DNA from 2 places in the Candidatus Clostridium eludens genome. Region 1 is predicted to be linked to the other one. Evidence: riboswitches for the same ligand, from Rfam matches in the RefSeq annotation. Region 1 holds a riboswitch; the other holds the start of a gene.
What was found. A riboswitch is a leader RNA that binds a small molecule or an ion and turns the genes downstream of it on or off. The one in region 1 is predicted to bind glycine.

Region 1 (6,812 bases):
AGCTTGGGAGAAGAGTGTACAGGTCATGGTTGAAGGACCAGGACACATGTCTTTAAATGAAATAGCTGCCAATATGCAACTTGAGAAAAAGTTGTGTCATGGAGCACCATTTTATGTGCTGGGACCTTTAGTTACAGATATTGCACCGGGATATGACCACATAACAAGTGCCATTGGTGGAGCTATAGCAGCTGCAAATGGTGCGGATTTCTTATGTTATGTTACTCCAGCAGAGCATTTAAGACTTCCCAATCTTGAAGATATGAAAGAAGGTATTATAGCTTCTAAGATAGCAGCACATGCTGCCGATATAAGTAAAAATATAAAGGGCGCAAAGCAATGGGATTATAAAATGAGCAAGGCAAGAAGAGAGCTTGATTGGGAAACAATGTTTAATCTAGCTATTGATCCGCAAAAGGCAAGGAGATATAGAAAAGAATCTATGCCAGAGCATGAAGATACTTGTACTATGTGTGGAAAAATGTGTGCTGTGAGAAATATGAATAAGGTGATGGAAGGAAAGAACATAAATATTTTAAGGGAAGAAGATTAGGGCTGTTTTTAAACTCACATGAAGTTTTTTAACTTTGCGTGAGTTTTTTACATCATCTTAATTTGGCATCTGTACATAATAATTATATCTTTATTGTAATAAAGAATATAAAAAAATTTTAAAATAAATGGTATAATATTCACTGTAAATATGACAGATATGGGAAGTTGCAGGTACTTCATTGATATTTAAAGATTTTTGCTTGAATAGTATAGGGGAGCTATAAATTATGATTGAATATGACGGTTTTAATGAAGTTAGTATTATAAGAGAGGTTATAGATAATAAAAGAATACTTGTTAAGTATCAGCCAATTGTGTCCTTAGTAAAGAAAAAAATAGTAGCATTTGAAGCGTTAAGCAGAGGAATAAATATTTTAAATTCGGAAATTATACCTCCACTTAAAATGTTTGAATATGCTCGTAATAATGGCCTGTCAACTATACTTGATAGATTATGTAGGGAAAAGTGTATTGAGAATTTTGAAAATGTGTACAACATGAATGATGAGTGGTATTTGTTTATAAATGTAGATGCCTCTGTTATAGAAGAAGCCGAAGGCTCAAATCATCTTTTTAACCAGGTATTAGAAAATAGGGTTTCACCTAAAAATATTGTAATCGAAATTAATGAATCTCGTGCCAGTAATTTAAGTGCTCTGGAAAGGTTTACTAATAATTATAGAAAAAAGGGATTTCTAATTGCTTTAGATGATGTGGGAACAGGTTTTTCAAATATGGATAGAGTTTCAATTATAAAACCTGACATCATAAAATTAGATTCATTACTGGTAAGGAATATTCAGGATAGTTACCATAAACAGGAGATATTTAAATGTATTGCAGGTTTAGCTAATAGGATAGGTGCAGTAGTTGTTGCTGAGGGAATAGAAACTGAGATTGAACTTAATTATGTAATTGAATTTGGAGCTCACTTAATTCAAGGATATTTTTTTTCAAAACCTGAGTTTATAAATGGCAGCGTAATTAAAAGAGTTAATGCTAAAATTCAAAGTGCTGCACTTAGTTATAAGGAATATGTAATTTTAAGAGGCAAAGAAAATAGATTATATAAGTATAAAATTAATAAGTTTTTAAATAATTTTATTGGAGAACTTAAAATAAATCCTATTAGTAGGTTTGATAAGTTTATTTCAATGTTTATTAATAGGTATAAAGATTTAGATATTGAATGTGCGTACATTCTTGATGAAGCTGGAATTCAAATTACCAATACAATTTTTGCTAAAGAAAAAAATAGTATACAACGTGAAGGCATTGTATTTTCTCCTGCAATAAAAGGAGAAGATAATTCTCTAAAAAGATATTACTATGAACTTATGAATTCTAAGATGCACAGTTATTTTTCTGAGCCATATATATCTTATGCCACAGGGGAAATTTGTATAACATTATCTAGAATATTTACACATAATAACTATAAGAAATACATATTATGTGTAGATATTACAAGAAGTTGAAAATTATATGAATTTATCAATAATTTTATATATTAATTTTTTTATTGCAAATAATGATTGATAAAATTTAGGAAATTAATACAAAATTTTATTGACACCATAAAAAGGCTATGCTAATATTTTATTAATAAAAATTTCATTTTAGTCTATAAAATATAATACTCGGATGATGAATTTAGGAGAGACTGCCACAATATGGCAGCACCGAAGGGGAAGCTGCAGTAAACTCTCAGGTAAAAGGACTGGATTTTGACGAAACTCTGGAAAGTAATAATTCACCGAAGAAGCTAAAATCTTTCAGGTATAAAGACAGAGTGCATAAATAAACAGAGTGTTTATTTATGCACTTTTTTTATTGAAAAGGGGATGAAGCAATGGAAAAAAAGACACCACTTTATGAAAAACACATAAAGTACAAAGGGAAAATGGTACCTTTTGCCGGTTACCTGCTTCCAGTCCAATATGACAAGGGAGTGATAGCAGAGCATATGTCAGTACGGAAAGCCTGTGGTTTATTTGATGTGTCTCATATGGGGGAAATTATTTGCAGGGGTGAGGATGCATTAAAGAATCTGAACTATATACTTACTAATAACTTTGAAGGAATGTATGACGGTCAGGCAAGATATAGTCCCATGTGCAATGAAAAAGGCGGCGTAGTGGATGATATGATTGTATATAAAGTAAAAGATAATACTTATTTGCTGGTTGTTAACGCTGCAAATAAAGATAAAGATTATGCCTGGATGAAAGCACATCAGCAGGGAAATGTAGTATTTGAGGACATTTCCAGCGAAGTAGCACAAATTGCTCTGCAGGGGCCTGGCGCACCGGCAGTTATAAGTAAGATAGCAAAATTAGATGAAATACCCAAGAAATATTACAGCGGCAAATTTGATTGTACTATAGCAGGCATAAAATGCATGATTTCCAAAACTGGATATACAGGAGAGGATGGATATGAGCTTTATATGAAAGCTTCAGATGCACCAGAAATGTGGGAATTTCTTTTAGAATCCGGCAAAGAAGAAGGGTTAATTCCCTGCGGGCTGGGTGCTAGGGATACACTGCGCTTAGAAGCTGCCATGCCTCTATACGGCCACGAGATGAATGATGAAATAACACCTTTAGAAGCAGGACTTGGGATGTTCGTTAAAATGGAAAAAGAAAATTTTATCGGTAAAAATGCATTGAAAGAAAAAGGACCGGTGAGAAAGAGGGTAGGATTGAAAGTTACAGTAAGGGGTATTATAAGAGAACAGATGGAGATTTATGCAGGTGATGACCTCATTGGAATAACCACATCTGGAACCCATTGTCCATATATTGGCTATCCGGCAGCTATGGCATTGATTTTTCCTGATTACAGCAAACCGGGAACAAAAGTGACAGTGCTTGTAAGAAGAAAAAAAGTAGAAGCAGAAGTAGTAGGTTTGCCATTTTATAAAAAGAATAAATAGGAGGAATGAGATATGAATTTTCCAAAGCAACTTATGTACACTAAATCACATGAATGGGTAAAAATAGAAGGAGATAAGGCTTTAGTTGGTTTAACTGACTATGCTCAGAGTGAACTAGGAGATCTGGTATTTGTCAATCTTCCAGAAGAAGGTGATGAAGTTACCGTAGGAGAGGTATTTTTAGATGTGGAATCTGTTAAGGCTGCGTCAGATGTATATGCACCAGTAAGTGGTGTTGTGGAAGAAGTTAATGAAGAGCTTTTGGATAAGCCGGGGTGGATTAATGAAGCTCCTTATGAAGCATGGCTTGTAAAAATTGCTGAAATTAGTGATAAAGAAGAATTATTGACAGCTGAAGAATATGAGGCAGTTGTAAATAGTGAAAAAGAATAGCAAATGGAGGTAATCCTATGGGAACTTATGTGCCAAATACAAAAGAAGAACAGCTGGAAATGTTAAATGAAATAGGATATAAAAACTTTGATGCATTGTTTGCCGATGTCCCAGAAGAAGTAAAGCTTCAGGAGGAATTGAAATTGCCTCAAGGAATTTCTGAAATGGAGACATCAGCTAGAATGGAAGAAATAGCTGAAAAAAATCGTATTTTTAAATATATGTTCAGAGGTGGCGGAGCGTATCATCATTATATACCTTCTATTGTAAAAAGTGTTACGGCAAAAGAAACATTTCTAACTGCTTATACTCCCTATCAATCAGAAATCAGTCAGGGAATTTTACAGTCCATTTTTGAATATCAGACCATGATTTGTGAACTTACTGGCATGGACATTTCCAATGCATCAGTTTATGATGGGGCCAGTGCAGCAGCAGAGGCAGTAGCCATGTGTAGAAATAAAAAAAGAAAAGATGTATATGTATCCCAAACTATAAATCCACAGGTTATGAGTACTATTAAAACTTATTGCTTTGGCAGCGGTACAAACCTTTTTATTGTACCTGAGAAAGATGGTATTATGGACAATGAAGCACTTAAGGAAATGCTGGACGATAAAGCAGCATGCTTTTACATGGAGCAGCCAAATTATTATGGCATTGTAGAAGATGGGGAGAAAGTGTCAGAGCTGGTGCACGAAAAAGGAGCCAGCTTCATTATGGGTTGTAATCCTACTTCTCTTGGTATTTTAAAAACACCAGGCGAATGTGGTGCGGATATTGCAGTGGGAGAGGGTCAACCCCTTGGTATGCCTTTATCTTTTGGGGGACCTTATCTTGGATTTATGGCAGCTACTTCTAAAATGATGAGAAAACTTCCTGGACGTATTGTAGGAGAGACTGTGGATATGGATGGAAAGAGAGCTTTTGTACTGACTCTGCAGGCAAGAGAACAGCATATCAAAAGGGAAAGGGCAAGTTCCAACATTTGTTCCAATCAGGCACTATGTGCAATGACTGCATCAGTTTATATGGCTGTTATGGGAAATGAAGGTATAAGGCAAACGGCTATTCAATGTACATCCAAGGCTCATTATCTTCAAAAAGAATTAGAAAAAGCGGGATTGAAATTAAAGTATCCATATGAATTTTTTCATGAGTTTGTAACAGTTTCAGATAAGAATGCAGAGGAAATCCTTAAGGAACTGGAAAAGGAAAGTATTCTAGGAGGACTTCCTATTGGAGAGAATGAAATACTGTGGTGTACAACAGAATTAAATGCTAAAGCACATATGGATAAATTGGTTCACATTGTAAAGGAGATGCATAAAAAATGAAATTATTATTTGAAAAAGGGAGTGCCGGAAGAAGTACCAGCATTTTACCTGAAAATGACGTGCCTTGCGTAATTCCTGACAGTGCACTTCGAGAGACAAAAATGCATCTTCCAGAACTATCAGAGAGTGAAATCAGTAGGCATTATGCCAGTCTATCCAAGAGATCTCATGGGGTCAATGATGGATTTTATCCCCTTGGATCTTGTACCATGAAGTACAATCCAAAGATTAATGAAGATATGGCATCACTAACCGGTTTTACGGGTATACATCCTCTGCAGCCGGAAGATACGGTACAAGGCTGCCTTCAGGTACTTTATATGGCAGAGCAGTATTTATGCGAAATAACGGGAATGGATGCTATGACCATGCAGCCTGCAGCCGGTGCACATGGAGAGTTAACAGGACTGCTTTTGATTAAGGCCTATCATGAGGGCAGGAATGATGAAAAAAGAGATAAAATTATAGTACCGGATTCAGCACATGGAACTAATCCTGCAAGTGCTGCTATGGCTGGATTCAAAGTAATCAGCATTCCTTCTGGTGAGGATGGATGCGTGGATATAGCTAAATTAAAGGAAGTACTTGGTGAAGATACTGCAGGTCTCATGCTTACTAATCCAAATACCCTAGGTTTATTTGACAAAAATATTCTGGAAATAACCCAGATGGTCCATGAGGCAGGGGGATTAAATTATTATGATGGTGCCAATTTAAATGCCATTATGGGCATTGTAAGACCTGGAGATATGGGGTTTGATGTTGTGCACATTAATCTGCACAAGACATTTTCTGCACCTCATGGAGGAGGAGGACCTGGAAGTGGACCTGTAGGCTGTAAGGGTTTTTTGAAAAAATTTCTTCCAGGTAAAAAAGCTATAAAGCGGAAAGATGGGACTTATGTATTAAATAAGGCAGCAGAAAGTATAGGAGATATGAAGTCATTTTATGGGAATTTCTTGGTAGTTGTAAAAGCTCTTACTTATATTATGATGCTGGGAAGAGAAGGAATTCCAGAAACGGCTGGAAATGCAGTACTAAATGCCAATTATATGAGGGTAAAGTTGTCTGATTGCTATGATGTGGCTTATGACAGAACTTGTATGCATGAGTTTGTTGTAACCATGAAAAAAATTAAGAATGAACTTGGGGTTTTAGCACTGGATATTGCAAAAGCTCTGCTTGATTATGGTATACATCCGCCTACAATATATTTTCCATTGATCGTTCATGAGGCGTTGATGATGGAGCCAACTGAAACTGAGACAAAAGAAACGCTTGATCATGCTATTTATGTTTTTAAGGAAATATATAAAAAAGCAGAAGAATCACCAGAAAGGATGCATGAATATCCATATAATACATTGGTTCGCAGGCCCGATGAAGTACTTGCAGCCACAAAACCTAAACTTCGCTATTATATAGAAGACAAAAATACTGCTGGAAAGGATGGTTTATAAATGGTAGAAAAACTATTGTTTATAAAGGGAATAGAGACTTATCCCTATAAAAATCTGGCACTGGAAGAATATCTAACCTTCCATGTGGGAGAAAAAGAGTGTATTTTGTACCTCTGGCAAAACCGTCAT
Region 2 (6,812 bases), on a different contig from region 1:
CCAAGTTCAGGATATGTTAAACTAAGTAGTGCTTCTTCTACCTTAAATCTAAGAAACTCACCTCAAGGTGCTATAATAGGATCTATTGCCAGCGGAACTGCCGTAAATATTATAGGATCTAATGGTGGTTGGTACAAGGTAACTGTAAATGGAAGCACAGGATACGTATATTCTAGTTACATAAGCACTTCACAAACTCAAAATACATCCTCAACCGTAGCTGCAAATACAGCCTCAACTCAAACAGCAAGCAGCAGTAAAACTGGAACTGTAAGTTTAAGTAATAGTTCTTCAGTATTAAATTTAAGGAATAATCCTTGGACAGGCCGTGTTCTTACTACCCTGACCAATGGAAGTAAGGTTACAATTTTAAGTACTGATGGACGATGGTATAAAGTACAGGTAGGTTCCACAATTGGATATGTCCATTCCGACTATATAAAAATATAATGCTATTTTTATATAAAAAGAATCTCCTTAATTTTATTAAATAGGGATTCTTTTTTTATTAACTCTTAATCATTTCTAACTTCATTTTAACAGTCAATTTATCAAGTAATTGTTGTTTATCCTGTCCATCCTCAGGAAATATTACAAAACTAAATTGAAGAGTATATTCACTATATTTTTTATCTACAGCTTTTAATCTGGCATAAATTGCTTTCATATTATTTATAATCAAAAGAACCTTTTCCTTATCGCAGTGAGGAATTACCCCTATAAAAGTTGATAATCCATATTTCTCAAATAAATCCGGTACTTTAAACATAGTTTTCAATTGATTGTAAAGTAAATCTATTAAAATAAGATAGGTATCTCTAACATCTATCTTTGCACCTAGCTCTGTAAAATGTTCTTTTATTAAGCTTACCATAATAATTGAAAATTTCTTATTTTCAGCCTTAGATTTAACAATCTGTCTAACAATATATTGCTGAAAATTTAAGTATATTATTTCTTCTGATGCATTTTTATTTCCATGAGGTATTACAAGTTTAGATACTCTATCAATTAACATTTTATTATTAAAAGGTTTTAATATATAATCCGAAGTTCCTTCTTTTATACACCTTATAAAGGAACTTCTCGTACTTAATTTAGTAAGTATCATTACAGGCATATTGAAATTTCTTCCCTTTATCTTTCTCAGTACACTAAAACCATCTTCACTACTAAGCCCTACTTCCAATATTATTAAATTTAATTCTTTTTTATTATCATATAATTTATTAAAAAAATCAAAAGAAGTTGCTGACTCACATACCTCCATGCCTATATTTTTCAAGATGTCTTTTACTCTATATCTTACATAAGCCGTATCATCCAACATTATAATTTTATACATAATTTTCATCCTACAATATTTTAATTTTTAAAATAAACACCTATAACCTATTTTATTTATCGTTTAATCTAAATATTACTTTATGGAAATTGCCATTCTACACTATTTAAATCATACCTCCATCTACAGTTATTATCTGTCCTGTTATATATCTGGATGACTCTCCTGCTAAAAAGCATACAATTTTTCCTATGTCATCACCTTTTCCAAATCTGCCTATAGGTATCTCTTCCATTAGGCTTTTTTTTTCTTCCTCTTTTAGCCATGAATTCATTTCCGTATCAATAACTCCAGGTGCAACGGCATTTATCCTTATATTAGAGGGTCCCATTTCCTTGGAAATGGATCTAGTAAAAAGATTTACAGCTCCTTTAGATGCAGAATAAATTGCCTCACAGGATGCTCCCACATTTCCCCACATGGAGGATATATTTATTATAGAACCTGCTTTTTTAGGAACCATATGTTTTAACACACAATGAGTACAGTTAAGTACCCCTTTAAAATTAATGTTTATTATATTGTCCCATTCATCCTCCTTCATATCTACAAAAAGTCCTATTTGTGAGATCCCTGCATTATTTACCAATATATCTATTTTACCCATACTCTCTATGGTGCTTTCTACTATTTTTTGGGCACTACTATATAAACTAACATCACCCTGCAAAATTATTCCTGTAGAACCTGCTCCTTTTATCATATTTAAAGTTTTAAAAGCTTCTTTTTTGTTTTGAATATAATTTATTACTACAACAGCACCACATCTGGCTAAATTTACTGCAATACTTCTGCCTATACCTCTAGAGGCCCCGGTAACTATTGCTATTTTACCCGCTAAATTTTCCATATACCATTTCACTCCTTATCTAACTATATTTTAAAAATAATAATTAACATTATACACCATAGCTCTATAGTACATTCACAATTTCTATACCAAATTAATTTGAATTGAATCTTTAAACATGTTATAATCATTTTAGTAATTTAATACGGACGGATGAAGGTAATGGGATTAAATTTGTAAACCGTTATTGGACGAACCTCTGGAGAGACTCTTTATGGGCGCCGAAGGGGAAAGCCAAAATTTTGGTGAAACTCTCAGGTAAAAAGGACAGGGGATTTCATGTTTTAAGTTAGCAATTAGTATTTTTTGCAGCTGTATACTTAAAACTTTGTTTTCCAGAGACTAATTTTATTTTTAGTCTCATTTTATTTTTCTTAAATAGTATAAAATAAATTAATATTTAAAATTTTTGACTAAACCTATAATTTATTTTAGTATAATAATATGCTCTAGCAGGAGAGCACACTAAATACCTGTATAATATAAAAAGGAGACGTGAATATAAAATGAAGGCATTCATAACTGTAATTGGTAAAGATAAAACTGGTATTATTTATAATGTGACATCTATATTGTATGAAAATAATATAAATATTTTAGACATCAATCAAACTCTTATAGAAGATTATTTTACTATGGTAATGCTTGTAGATTTATCAGAAATGAAATTAGATTTTATTAAATTAAAAGCTTCCCTTGAAAGTAAGGCAGATGAAATTGGTGTAGTTATCAAAATTCAACGAGAAGATATATTTACTTCCATGCATGAGATTTAAACTGAGGAGTTGAATAAAATGATCAATACTAAAAACATACTAGAAACAATAAATATGATCCATAGAGAGAATCTAGATATAAGAACCATTACCATGGGAATATCCCTTTTAGACTGCATAGATAGTGATGGTAAAAATGCACGCACAAAAATCTACGACAAAATAACTAAACATGCTGAAAATCTAGTTAAAACTGCACAAGAAATTGAAGTGGAATACGGTATACCAATAATACATAAAAGAATATCTGTAACTCCTATTTCTCTTATTGCTCAAGCAAGTTCTGATATAGATTATGTAGAATATGCAAAAATTTTAGATAAAGCTACCAAAACACTGGGTATTGATTTTATAGGTGGTTTCTCATGCCTTGTACACAAAGGTTACTCCAAAGGTGATAAAATATTAATTGAATCCATTCCAGAATCACTATCCGTTACTGAAAAAGTATGTTCCTCTGTAAATGTAGGCACCACAAAATCAGGAATAAATATGGACGCCGTAAAGGACATGGGAAGGATAATAAAGAAAACTGCCTATCTTACAAGAAAAAATGAAAGTATAGGCTGCGCCAAACTGGTAGTATTTTCAAATGCTGTTGAAGATAATCCCTTCATGGCAGGAGCATTTCACGGAATAGGAGAAGCTGACTCCATAATAAATGTAGGAGTCAGCGGCCCTGGTGTTGTAAAATGTGCACTAGAAGAAGTAAAAGGAGAAGACTTTAATGTAGTAGCGGAAACAATAAAAAATACTGCCTTCAAAATAACCAGAATGGGTCAACTGGTGGCTGGAGAGGCCTCAAGGAGACTAAAAGTTCCTTTTGGCATAGTAGATTTATCTTTAGCACCTACCCCTGCTGTAGGAGATAGTGTGGCCAGAGTTCTAGAGGAAATGGGACTTGAAAGCTGCGGATGTCCAGGAACTACTGCAGCATTAGCACTTCTAAATGATGCTGTAAAAAAAGGTGGTATAATGGCTGCTTCTCAGGTAGGAGGTCTAAGTGGTGCATTTATACCTGTAAGTGAAGATGAAGGAATGATAAATGCAGTAAATGTAGGTTCCCTTAACCTTGAAAAATTAGAGGCCATGACTTGTGTATGTTCCGTAGGACTGGATATGATCGGAATACCAGGTGATACTCCTGAATCAACTTTATCTGCCATAATTGCAGACGAAGCTGCTATTGGAATGATAAATAACAAAACAACCGCCATACGATTAATTCCCGTTTATGGTAAAAAAGTTGGAGATGAAGCTAATTTTGGCGGACTTTTAGGTAAAGCCCCAATAATGGCTGTAAGTAAATTTTCCAGTGAAGCCTTTATATCAAGAGGCGGAAGGATCCCTGCTCCTATCCACAGCTTCAGAAATTAATTTAAAGCACCTTAAATACCAATTAAATTTACTGAAATATAGTGAAAATATACATTACATTTTCACTATATTTCAATTATTTGTATCAAAATTTTAAGTCCATATGTAATTAACCATTTCACCATATACCCCAAAATGAAAAAACACTAAACCCAAAATAGCAATATAATCAAAACATCTTGTACCTAAATTGTCAATTATATTCTGATTAGAGGAAATGTCATACAATGTGGTCCCCCACCACTTTTAAGTATTTCACTAATATCCAAACCTATTACATTAATACCATAGGACTTTAATTTTTCGTTAACCTTTTTATTTGATTTAAGTGACATTACTCTCCCATTACCTAAAGATTGCAAGTTACCATAGTGTTTAAACACATCCTCTTGCGAAATATCAATTAAAGAAAATTTCTTTTCTTCCAATATTTTAATAAAGCTGTCAGGTAGAGCCTCTCTGCATATCACCGCTAGTTTTTCTTCTACAATATTAAAACACATATCTAAATGTAAATTATCCTCTTCACATTTTACGGGAATTATATTATATGCAAATTTACTAAGCTGATCTTTAATTTCTTCTATGGCGGTTTCATCAGTTCTGTCAATAACCCCTATAGCCAGCGTACAGTAATCCAGAAACCAGAAATCTCCGCCTTCAAAAAAACCCTTGGAAACTTGAGCAATACACGGAATGCCAAGTTCCTCCATCTTAATCCTATAAGCTTCTGTTTCTCCTTTTCTAATTACTTCTTTAAAATTTCCTAAGATATACCCTTCCCTTATGCAGGCACCAAAATCCCTTGCAAACACCTCATTAGTTAGCCTTACATCTGGCTCCATTAAAACCACTTCTACACCATTTTCTTTATATGCCTGTATTAGTTCCTCATGTTCTTTAATACAACGATCTATATCTAGCCCAATACCTTTCCTAATCCAATTTTCAGATATAACATTAATAGGGTGAAGCTTCATATGATTGGGAGGACAAAGCAATACTTTTTTTAAAATACCCGTAGAATTTTTCACAAAACAATTACCCATAAAAATGCTGCTCCTTTCAACATAATAATATCTATATTTATTAATATGTACTTTTAATCTATTTTTTATAATACCGCACCATAAATATATAGTATTTTTATCCCAAGGAGAGTAATTAATTAATACTTCTATCTTATTCAAAGTGGAAAGTAAGCCTGCTGCACACCTGGATAAGTTCTTCTTAACAATTATGGATAAAAGATATATACTTAATATAAAGTACTTAAAAAGACAGTTTTGAGAAAGGAGAAGACAGCTTATGAATTATAAAAGAAAATCAATTATATCTTCAATTACCTTAGGATTAGTAGCTCTATTATGGGGGACAAGTTATGCAATTATAAAAGATATCTTAAATGATATAAAACCTTTTACATTAATGAGCTTAAGGTTTGGTATATCTACAATTTTTTTATTTATCTTATTTCCCAATAAACTGAAGAATATAACAAAAAAAGATATACTCCATGGAATCTTAATTGGAATATTTCTTTTTTTTGCATTCTTAACTTTAGTTATAGGAATATTTTACACAACTGCGTCAAAGCAGTCCTTTTTAGTAGGAGCCTATGTACTTATAGTTCCCTTTTTGGGTTGGATAATATATAAGGCCCCTCCTAATATTTACTCGGTTCTTGGTGCAGTACTTGCAGTATTTGGCATAGGACTGCTTACTTTAAATGGCTCTTTTTATATCAATAAAGGAGACTTACTTTCTATATTGTGTTCATTTTCCTTTGCCTGTCACATGATTGCAATTGAATACTTTAATAAAGATTCAGATCCTATAATTTTAACTATAATACAGTTTTCAATTACATCCTTGTTATTTATCACACTTACGGGAATTTTTGAATCTTTTAGTATTGAGCCAAATTTAAAAGTGTTAAAATCAATAGCTTACTTAACAATTTTTACAACAGTAATACCCTTTCTGGTTCAAAATATTGCCCAAAAGTATATCTCTTCTACCAGTACAGCCCTTATATTAACTTTAGAATCAGCCTTCGGGGGGATATTTGCAGTAATCCTTTTAAATGAAGTTATGAGTTTCCAGATGTTAATAGGCTGTATACTTATTTTTACTGGAATTGTAACACAAACTACTAAATTAAATTTTCTTAAAAAAATAAAAATTCATACTTAACCAAATGAAATACCACATACTGGCTGACACCCCCATATTCTTCAAGGTGGGGGATAATCACTACCACCATCCTGGATGTAAACTAAAATTAACATTTTATGTTCCAGATTTATTAGTTTTACAAATATTTTCTAATGTATGGATATTATTAGTAAGGGTTTCTTCATAACTAAAATCTCCATTATAAACCTCTATCTTTACAGCAGGTATATTATACTTTTTTATCAATTCTTCGTTATTTTTGATCACCGAATCATCATTATAAAGA

Region 2: linked by a shared signal. The riboswitch ahead of ACJDU8_RS13990 (ACT domain-containing protein) and the one ahead of gcvT (glycine cleavage system aminomethyltransferase GcvT) in region 1 are both predicted to bind glycine.

The regions. Positions count from the first base shown of each region.
Region 1 is NZ_JBJHZX010000007.1:64,059-70,870, reverse strand. It holds gene thiC (phosphomethylpyrimidine synthase ThiC) at 1-553, shown strand, start outside; gene ACJDU8_RS06570 (EAL domain-containing protein) at 783-2,033, shown strand; glycine riboswitch at 2,200-2,288, shown strand; gene gcvT (glycine cleavage system aminomethyltransferase GcvT) at 2,408-3,493, shown strand; gene gcvH (glycine cleavage system protein GcvH) at 3,506-3,886, shown strand; gene gcvPA (aminomethyl-transferring glycine dehydrogenase subunit GcvPA) at 3,904-5,223, shown strand; gene gcvPB (aminomethyl-transferring glycine dehydrogenase subunit GcvPB) at 5,220-6,683, shown strand; gene lplA (lipoate--protein ligase) at 6,684-6,812, shown strand, end outside.
Region 2 is NZ_JBJHZX010000020.1:39,902-46,713, reverse strand. It holds gene ACJDU8_RS14005 (SH3 domain-containing protein) at 1-450, shown strand, start outside; gene ACJDU8_RS14000 (response regulator transcription factor) at 509-1,345, opposite strand; gene ymfI (elongation factor P 5-aminopentanone reductase) at 1,452-2,195, opposite strand; glycine riboswitch at 2,385-2,476, shown strand; gene ACJDU8_RS13990 (ACT domain-containing protein) at 2,702-2,971, shown strand; gene ACJDU8_RS13985 (PFL family protein) at 2,990-4,348, shown strand; gene ACJDU8_RS13980 (dimethylarginine dimethylaminohydrolase family protein) at 4,546-5,397, opposite strand; gene ACJDU8_RS13975 (DMT family transporter) at 5,657-6,544, shown strand; gene ACJDU8_RS13970 (metal ABC transporter substrate-binding protein) at 6,641-6,812, opposite strand, start outside.